DNA from 3 places in the Endozoicomonas gorgoniicola genome. Region 3 is predicted to be linked to each of the others. Evidence: predicted binding sites of a transcription regulator. Region 3 holds the regulator's gene; each other region holds the start of a gene.
The links. Region 3 encodes FNR, which switches genes on or off when oxygen is low (the NO sensors DNR and NnrR bind a similar motif). Its sites were predicted from a motif close to TTGATNTANATCAA; they were not measured.
Positions count from the first base shown of each region.

Region 1: a site for FNR is predicted at 1,383-1,396, ahead of NX722_RS17235 (histone deacetylase family protein). Genes of this name have one in related genera too.
Region 2: a site for FNR is predicted at 1,794-1,807, ahead of nagE (N-acetylglucosamine-specific PTS transporter subunit IIBC). Genes of this name have one in related genera too.

Region 1 is NZ_JAPFCC010000001.1:3,776,553-3,779,834, reverse strand. It holds gene NX722_RS17245 (OprD family porin) at 1-1,076, shown strand, start outside; gene NX722_RS17240 (hypothetical protein) at 1,125-1,295, opposite strand; gene NX722_RS17235 (histone deacetylase family protein) at 1,566-2,600, shown strand; gene NX722_RS17230 (hypothetical protein) at 2,709-2,936, shown strand; gene NX722_RS17225 (ISL3 family transposase) at 3,109-3,282, shown strand, end outside.
Region 2 is NZ_JAPFCC010000001.1:5,919,642-5,922,923, reverse strand. It holds gene nagA (N-acetylglucosamine-6-phosphate deacetylase) at 1-679, opposite strand, end outside; gene nagB (glucosamine-6-phosphate deaminase) at 663-1,484, opposite strand; gene nagE (N-acetylglucosamine-specific PTS transporter subunit IIBC) at 1,911-3,282, shown strand, end outside.
Region 3 is NZ_JAPFCC010000001.1:518,096-521,377, forward strand. It holds gene NX722_RS02375 (TraR/DksA family transcriptional regulator) at 1-219, shown strand, start outside; gene NX722_RS02380 (hypothetical protein) at 220-753, opposite strand; gene NX722_RS02385 (adenine phosphoribosyltransferase) at 886-1,428, opposite strand; gene fnr (fumarate/nitrate reduction transcriptional regulator Fnr) at 1,533-2,291, opposite strand; gene hemN (oxygen-independent coproporphyrinogen III oxidase) at 2,614-3,282, opposite strand, start outside.

The sequences.
Region 1 (3,282 bases), 3.3 Mb from region 3:
GAAATACCAGTTCATACCAGTTGTTAAATGATGACAATAAAGGTTTCAGTAAGCTTGGGCAGGCATACCTGGAAATAAAATCACCCTCGACGTATAAAAACCGGTCAGCCAGCTTTGTTGTAGGGAGGCGGGAATTTCGTAGTGGGTTAATCTCGGCCTCCAGCTCAAGAACGGTTCCCAGTACATGGTCAGGTTTTCAACTCAATGGTGCCATTGAAAACCTGAAAGTGGGGGGAACCCTGGTTAATCAAATATCACTAAGGAATCAGGCTGGGTTCCATGACCTGAACAACTTTTCCGGACAGAAAATTGATTACATCATAGGTGCTGAAATTACCTATGTACTTCCGCTTGCCCATGAACGTGAGGTGAGGTTTAGGTACCGCAATGCTTTTGCGAAAGATTTTTTACAGGCGCACAACGGTGATATTTTATTCACAACCCCTGCGGGACTGAATCGCAAGGTCAAACTGGGAGTTAGTTATTATCAAAGCCAGAAAGATGGTGATCTCTGGCAGGGTAAAGGCTGGGGCGGTTCGCCGTTATTTGATGACAAGGCCAGTGTGATCAATGTGCATGGGGATTTGATTGCTGGCGCATGGTATTTTCGTGCAGCCGTCAGCCATTTCAGGGCACCTTCCAGCGTAAAGTCTTCAGTCTCTGGTTATACTCAGCCCGGCGTTTATTATTATGACCTTGGCGCAAATACTCACGGAGCCTGGGATATTGGCACTTCCGGTTTTGCGGAAGATATGTTGTACGACGGGGAAACAGCATGGATGACGGGTGTTGCCTATAGTTTTTCAGAATCGGTGTTTAAAGGGCTGGAGGTCGGTTACGCATTCCACTACGGCTCTGGCATGAAGGTTGGTATTCCCGAAGGTCGAAAAAAATCAGTTGCAGAACGCGAACATGACATATATCTGATTTATGCGTTTCCTGAGACTGTATTGGCAGGGTTGAAATTCAAGCTGAAATATGGACATTACCAAAATGACCGGGCGTTACGGAAGGCCATTCAAAAAGAAGAGAGGGATCTACGCGTCTGGCTTGATTATAACTTTTTGCTTTTCTGATCCCTGACCGGCAGGCTGCTTTTGTTGAAAAAGCAGCCAGATGCCGGTTTACCTTGTCTTAGAGTTTTTAATGGCCGGCTTCACTTTTGATGAGCAGGCGTTGGTCTGGTGGATGGCTGCCAGAAGAACCGGGTCAAGGGCATCGGGTACTACGCCCGGTGTCTGCCTGGTTTCTTTTGGCACGTGTATCGTTCGATGATCATCAGTTACAAATATCATTTTTTTATCTCCTCCTATCCTGATAAATAGTGTAATTACTGAGTAAGATGGTAATTAATACGTATTAGCCGCTAAAAAGCTTTACAGTTGATCCAGGTCAACTTCTGCCATCTGAAAAGCTTTGCAAAAAAAAAGCCATTGTGGTTGGTAGTCTATTTATTGTTCACATAAAACCTTCCCAGCCTTTTATAATTTGCGTTGCTTGATGCATTTTTCCATGTGCTGACTATTTAGAGGTCAGCGACATGTCAATGGTTCAGGAGAACGTCGATGCTGACCATTTACAGTGAACAGCAAAAGCTGCACAACCCGGCCAGAGAGTTCCTTGGGGGTGACCTGGTGCCTTACCTGGAATCTCCAAAACGACTGGATTATGTTCTGGAAGCCCTGCAGGACAATAATCTGGGACGAATCGAATGGCCGGAAAGTTTTTCAACCGGGCCTATAGCCAGAGTGCATCGACCGGATTATATCGAGTTTCTGGAAACCGCCTGGCAACGCTGGCACCAGACTTATCCGGAATCCACCCAGGCATCACCTTATTGCTTTCCCCACCGTGGGCTCAGGCATGTGGTGCCGGAACAGATTGAAGGCGCACTGGGGTATTACTCCATGGATCTGACGGCTCCCGTTGTTGAAGGGACCTGGACAGCCATCAGGGCATCGGTAGATTGCGCTCTGACCGCTCAGAAAAGGGTACTGGACGGGGAGCCGGTCGCCTTTGCCCTTTGCCGGCCACCCGGTCATCACGCGTCAGGGGATTTAATGGCTGGTTACTGTTTTTTTAACAACGCCGCTATTGCTACCCAGGCTTTTCTCGACCAGGGTGCTGACAAGGTGGCCATACTGGATGTTGACTATCACCACGGTCATGGCACCCAGGCTATTTTCTATTCCCGCAATGATGTGCTTTTTGCTTCTCTTCATGCTGATCCCCGGCAGGACTATCCTCATTATCTTGGTCACGAGGATGAAACTGGCGATGGGGCGGGGCTGGGTTTCAATCTGAACCTCCCTCTACCGCTGCATGTTACAGGCTGGGCTGAATACCGCAGGGCTCTGGAGGTGGCTCTTGGGCGAATCGGCGAGTTCGAGCCGGACTATCTGGTGGTGTCTCTGGGACTTGATACCTATGAACGAGACCCTATCTCTTTTTTCAACATTACTACTCCGGATTTTTTGGAGCTGGGACATTGTCTGGCCGCTTTGAAAAAGCCAACCCTGTTTGTTCTTGAAGGAGGCTATGCCCTGGAAGTACTGGGTAATAATACCGTGGCAGTACTGGAAGGATTTTCCGCTTTCTGACGGGTGGTTTCTGACAATTTTCTCAGTCTAAAACTTTTGTCTATATAGGAAAGGGTGAGAACTGTCGATAGAACCCATGCAATTCTCCTAATTCACTGGAACACGTTTATGACACAGGATATACCACCAAAAGGCAGGGCTGAATGGGCGGAGTTGGTACAGGGTCAGCACAAAATGGACAAATTTGTTCTTCAGTTGCAGGTCGATAAAGTTCAAAAGGGTATGGAATCTGGCGATATCACACAGGAAGAAGCCATAGATTACCTTTACGAGTATTTTTCCAAATACCCCAAAGGCTTTGTCAGTGACCTGAAAGTTGTGTTCAAAACATGGTGAACACCTTTTCTAAAATGAATTGGATTGAAAAACGAATCTGAAAAGTAGACAGAACGAAAGAATAAAAGGAGGGGCTTTTACAGGTTGGCTGATGGAAAATGAGGGGTTGCAACAGAAATAGCCTTTCAGGAAAGATTGATTTGAACAGATCAAAATTTCTGAAGGATCAGACATGTGTACAACACCCTCACTACGTCCTATGTTCGCATTTCCCGGCTGGGTAATCGAGCAGATTGATATTGATTGGGAAGTCAAACAAGCTTTTGTCTATCTCCGCAGGGATGGCCGAATTCAGCACGAGAAATGCAGTCAATGTGAAACCCCTATGGGACAAATGAAGACAAAA
Region 2 (3,282 bases), 5.4 Mb from region 3:
TAAACAGGTGCGTGACAAAACTGGCCCCTGCCTGTTCGGCTGCACGAACCTCATGGAACGTTGCATTGCTATGCCCAATGGAAACAACAATACCCGCCTGACTTAGCCGGGTGATATGCGCAGGCTCGCAGACTTCAGGAGCCAGAGTCAGCATGGCGATAACATCTGCGTTTTCGCAGAGATAATCCACCCTGTCCGATGAAAGCGGGCGTATATGATTTTCATCATGAATACCCTTTTTCAGCCTATTGATATAAGGCCCCTCAAGATGAAGCCCGGGAACTCGTTCCGGGTGCTTCTCCCTGTAAGACCTGACCACCTCGATGGCCTTGTTCATATCGCTGTCACTGCATGTGATCAACGTCGGCAGAAAGCTGGTGCAGCCAAACCGTAAATTCGTGGCATGCATAACATCCAGAGTCGTTTCTGAGATATCCGCATTAAAAAGAACACCACCGCAGCCGTTTAGTTGCAGATCAATAAAACCGGGAGCCAGCGTATACCCGTTAAGGTCTACCGTTTCGATATTCTCATCAGCAAACGACTCCGTGCTGACCTGCTCTATCAACCCCTCGTTGACCACAATACTCCTGATATTTGCCAACCCGGAGTCAGTAATATGGGCTGGCAGAGTAAAATGGGTCAGGGCGTATCGGGAAGACTTACCGGGTATGAACATGACGACTGACTTCCTTGATGTTTACCGCTTCAATATCCTGGAAATAACGAAGCGTTTTAACCTTCAGCTCCATGGTGGCAGCGTCGTCACAGACCATTATGGATTTCGGGTGAAGCTGCATGGCAGAGACTGTCCAGAGATGGTTAACAGAACCCTCAACGGCCGCCTCAACAGCACGACTCTTATCCGCGCCAGTGGCCAGAATGATCACCTCTCTGGCATCCAGCAAGGTAGCAACCCCCATGGTCAAAGCCAGCTTTGGCACCTGACTGATATCACCATCAAAGAAGCGGGCATTAGCACGACGGGTGTCTTCCGTCAGTGTTTTGATACGAGAGCGGGATGACAGTGATGAGCCCGGCTCATTGAATGCAATATGTCCATCCCGGCCTACACCACCAAGGAACAGTTCAATGCCACCATAGGACAGAATGGCTTCTTCATAAGACTGACACTCAAGTTCCAGATTCTCGGCGTTGCCGTTAAGAAAATGAACATTTTCAGCGGGCAGGTCAATATGGCTGAACAACTGTTCTTCCATAAACTGACGGTAGCTTTCCGGATGGCCGGCAGGCAGTCCAACGTACTCATCCATGTTGAAAGTGACAACATGTTTAAAGCTGACCTCACCCTTACTGTAAAGTCGAATAAGCTCCTTATAGGTTGCAACCGGAGTCCCACCCGTTGGCAAGCCCAGTACGAAAGGCCTCTCTCTGGTTGGGTTGAACTTATTGATACGGTTGACAATATATCTTGCTGTCCAGTGGGCCGTTTCTTCGGATGTCTGCAAAGGAATAAGGCGCATAAGCGTTTCTCTTGCCGTGAAGGTTGAGGGGGGGCTGGAATATACCGCTTTCCGCTTTCCGCTTTCCGAACTCCGTAGCCCGTAGCCCGTAGCCCGTAGCCCGTAGCTAAAAGCAGGGTATATTTCTGTTTGCTGCCACCCTTAGTTAAAAAAAGAGCCAGACAAAGGATGCAGCAAGAATAATTATTTTTCAATGAAAAATAATTTAAAAAACAAACCTTCACCTACCGCAAAGCAACCATATGAGACACAGGATTCGGGATTCGGGATACGGGCAGCGGACAGCGAAAAGCGAAAAGCGACCCCAAGTTGATATAAATCAAAACCCCCAAAAGAAAAAGGTAAGGATTAATTTACATTGTAAAATATATCCTTATGATCAACCTTAATCCTCACGCTGAAAAAAACCAACACAGAGACATCCACATGAATATCCTCAACTACATGCAGCGGTTAGGCAAGGCGCTCATGCTGCCCATTGCCACCCTGCCTGTTGCTGCCATGCTGCTACGCCTCGGACAGCCTGACCTGCTCAACATCGCCTTTATGGCAGAAGCCGGTAACGCTATTTTCAGCCACCTGCCACTTCTGTTTGCCATGGGTATCGCCTGTGGGCTTGCTAAAGACGACGCTGGCTCCGCCGTTCTGGCGGGTGCTGTTGGCTACTTTGTTCTGACGGCCGCTGCCAAAACTATCGATGAAAGTATCGACATGTCTTTCTTCGGCGGCATTATTGCCGGCATTATTGCCGGACACAGCTACAATAAATTCCACGCCACCGAAATGCCTTCCTACCTGGCATTCTTCGGAGGTAAACGACTGGTGCCGATCATGACAGGTCTGATCGCACTGGCTGTTTCCGTTCTTGCGGGTTACATCTGGCCTTCCATTCAGAGCGGAATTAACTCGTTTGCACTGGCCGTATCAGAATCCGGCCCTGTTGGTCAGTTCTTTTACGGTGTTCTTAACCGTGGCCTGATCCCTGTTGGCCTGCACCATGTTGTGAACTCTGTGTTCTGGTTTGGTCTGGGTGAATTCACCAACGCCGCCGGCGAAATTGTCAATGGCGACCTGCCCCGCTTCTTTGCTGGCGACCCGACTGCGGGCGTGTTCATGGCAGGTTTCTACCCGGTCATGATGTTTGGCTTGCCAGCCGCTGCATTTGCCATGTACCTGACCGCACATAAAGAAAACCGTGCAAAAGTCGGTGGCGTTCTGTTCTCTGTTGCCCTGACAGCGTTTCTGACCGGCGTCACCGAGCCACTCGAATTTATGTTCGTGTTCCTGGCTCCAGCCCTTTACGCGGTACACGCCGTACTGACCGGCCTGTCTCTGGTCGTCACTAACAGCCTGGGCGTACTGCACGGCTTTGGCTTCTCGGCGGGTGCGTTTGACTTGCTGCTGAACTGGGGACTGGCCACTAACCCTGTCACCCTGATCATGATCGGCCTGGCCTTTGCCGCTATCTACTTCTGCGCCTTCTACTTTGGCATCAAAGCTTTCAATCTGAAAACACCAGGTCGTGAGGATGAAGAAGTAGTAGTAGAAACCGTTGAAATGGAACAGTCCGGACGAGCTGAACGCTACATCGCCCTGCTGGGTGGACAGGAAAACCTGAAAGAAGTCGGTGCCTGCATTACCCGTCTGCGACTGACGCTGAAAGACTCCAACAATGTTGACGAAGCCGGTCTGAAAGCACTGGGCGCGAAAGGTGTTGTTCGCCTGAGCAGCAGTAGCCTGCAAGTTATTCTCGGACCACAGGCCGAGATTATTGCCGGCGAGATCAACCAGCGACTGA
Region 3 (3,282 bases):
CAGGCTCAGGAGCGGGAAAATGATGAGGTTATTGATGCACTGGGGAATGAGGCCAGAATTGAGCTGAATAAGATCAATCTGGCTCTGGATCGAATGAATAATGATGAGTATGGTTATTGCGTCGTCTGTGGTGATGAGATCGCCTCCGCCCGATTGGGCGCTATGCCTTATGCCGATCTTTGCATCAAGTGTGCAGAAGCGCGTGATAGTCGTAGTTGATTAAAGACTTCGAATGACGGCTGTCGCCTGATTTTTACTGGCCTGGCTGGTTTCCCCTGTGATCAGCCTTTCATAACTGTCTACAAAGCTTTGCACTGACCCCGGGTTATGCCGGTGGAAATAGTTGTGCCACAGTTTGCCCAGTCCTTTGATATCGTCTTCTGGTAAGGAATGAATGCTTTTTTCAGTCCGGCAATAGATCAGCCATGCAATCGCCGTTGCATAGGACAGGTTGGTGGCCAGTTCATGGTGAGGGTGACACAGAAATTCTCTCTGGCTGGCCAGGCCTCTGACCAGGCTCGACAGTTCTGACCTTTTTGCCAGGTAAAAGTCCCAGATATTCCGGTGCATTCGGGGAGAGATATGATAAATCCCCAGAGCCCGATGATGATCCTGTTTGATATGAAACCCCAGCTCTGACTCTCTGGCCGCTGTTCCCAGCAACAGGTTTTCGGCGGTTGGGCTCCACATTTTGAGATGCTTCAGGGTGGGACGGACAACGTAATGGCGCAATTCCTTTGCACAAATTCCCATACCTTGATCCTTCGTGAGGTTTAATACTCGTTTTATCGTATCACTGGCTTAATACTGAAGCATCTGCCATTTTGGAAATAATCTGTAAGAGATGCCATACAAAGAGGAGCTGCTGACTCACTCTAACAGAGCTTATTCCCCTTCAAAGGCGCACAACGAAAAGGTGGGAACGCCTGCATTTTGCAGACGACGGGAGCCGCCAAGGTCAGGCAGGTCCATAATCGCTGCCGCCTCAATGGTTCTTGCGCCCAGTTTTTCAATGAGCTGAACCGCAGCCAGCAGAGTGCCACCCGTTGCAATCAGGTCGTCAACCAGTAAGACCCGGTCACCTTTTTGCAGGCTGTCGGCATGAACCTCCAGGCTGGCTGTTCCATACTCCAGATCGTATTCTACCGAGATGGTTTTGGCGGGCAGTTTACCTTTTTTGCGAAACAGAACCAGAGGCTTGTTGAGTACATAGGAAAGGTTGGAGCCGATCAGAAAGCCCCGTGCATCCATTGCACCAATATGGCTGAAATCCAGCTCCATGTAACGGTGGATAAAACTGTCCATCACGCCACGCCAGGCTTTTGGGTTTTCAAAAATGGTGGAAACATCCCGGAACAGAATGCCTGGCTTGGGCCAGTCGGGAACAGTACGAATCTGGGACTTGAGATAAAAATCGTCGATGATCATGAAGTGGCAACCATATGCTGTGAAAGTGCTGATCATGGCTTGGAGAAAACCACTGCCGTACGGTGCCATCGGACTGTACGACAGTGTGAACAGGTTACATCAAATCAGTTTATTGCAATGATCTGTTCAATATCAGCGGCTTTTCCGCCAGCCAGAGAGCATAGTTGAACTGCGTCACGAATTTCAATTTCCTTGCCAACAGCCGAAATCAGGCCGTTTTTCTGGAAACGAGTGAAAACACGGCTAACCGTCTCTACTGCCAGACCCAGATAGTTGCCCATCTCGTTACGGGACATGGACAGTCTGAAAGACTGGGATGAGAAACCACGACGACGGAAACGGCTGGCAAGATTGATCAGGAATGTAGCGATACGCTCGTCTGCATTCTTCTTGGACAGCAGCATCATCATTTGCTGGTCTTCCCTGATTTTTTTGCTCATCAGGCGCATCAGGTGACGACCCAGCTCCGGGAATTCGTCAGACAGCATTTCCAGCTGCTCAAACGGAATCTCACACACCATGGTGGTTTCCATGGCCTGGGCGGAGACCGGATACATGTCAGTGTCCATACCGCTCAGGCCGAGGATTTCGCTTGGCAGGTAGAAGGCAGTAATCTGTTCTTCACCTTCGTTAGTTGCTGTGTAGGTTTTGATAGCCCCGGAACGCACAGCGTATACGCTGTCGAACGGGTCTCCTTCCAGAAACAGGTGTTCCCCTTTTTTCAGCGGGCGGCCGCGTTTTATGATTCGATCCAGATTGTCAATGTCTTTCACGCTCAACGCCAGCGGCAGGCACAGAGAGCTGAGACTGCAATCCCTGCATGCCACATGGCTTGGTTGTCGGACGTTGGGCTTAGACGTCATTGAGTGCCCTCAAGGTCTTAAATGCAAAACGCTGACTATTGTATGGAAAATATTTGGAAAGTGTAAGTGCGGTGTTGACTTACGAATGTTGATATTGATTGTTTTTTGAACTTAATTCGGTAAGTCGCATTATGTTGCGGCTGATAGCTGGTCTTATTAGTGAATGCTTTGCCCTTTTTCTGGGTTTGAGCAGGGTGTTTGCGACTTTTTATACGACGCCCTTTAAGAAGCAGGAGTTTCATTGTTGTTGTCGGCTTATTGAGCACTGCACAGATCAGAGTTAGAGCGACTAACCTCTGATCTATGTAAAAGGATATCCAGATTAAATCACTTTAGAAAAAAGCTTCGTGTTTTTTTGCTCCTGATAATACCGGTCAAACACCATGCAGATATTTCGTATCAGCAGTTTGCCTACCGGTGTGACTTCCAGAATTTCGGGTGTTATGACGATCAGACCATCCTGTGCCAGTGGTTTTAAGTTGATCAGTTCAGACAGAAAGTAGCTGGGAAAATCAATAGAATATTGCTGCTCAATTGTTTCTGGTTTTAGTCTGAAATGGCAGATCAGCTCGTTGATGACACTCTGACGAATCTGGTCATCTCTGGTCATTTTCAGACCGCGCTTAATCGGCAACTGACTTTGCTCGATAGCAGACTGGTATTCAGCCATATTTGTATAGTTCTGGATATAGGTGTTGCCTACCTTGCTGATAGAAGAGATGCCCATACCTATCAGGTCACACTGGCTGTGTGTGGTATAACCCTGAAAGTTGCGATGCAGCGTGCCGTCTTCCTGTGCTACTGCCAGCTCGTCATCGGGTAGTGCAAAATGATCCATGCCGATGTAAACATAGCCACTGTCCAGTAACCTGCGGGTCGCCTGCTGCAGAATCTGCAGTTTGACATCGGCAGGTGGCAGGTCTCTCTCATTTATTCGACGCTGTGGCATAAAGCGATGTGGCAGGTGAGCGTAGTTAAACAGCGACAGACG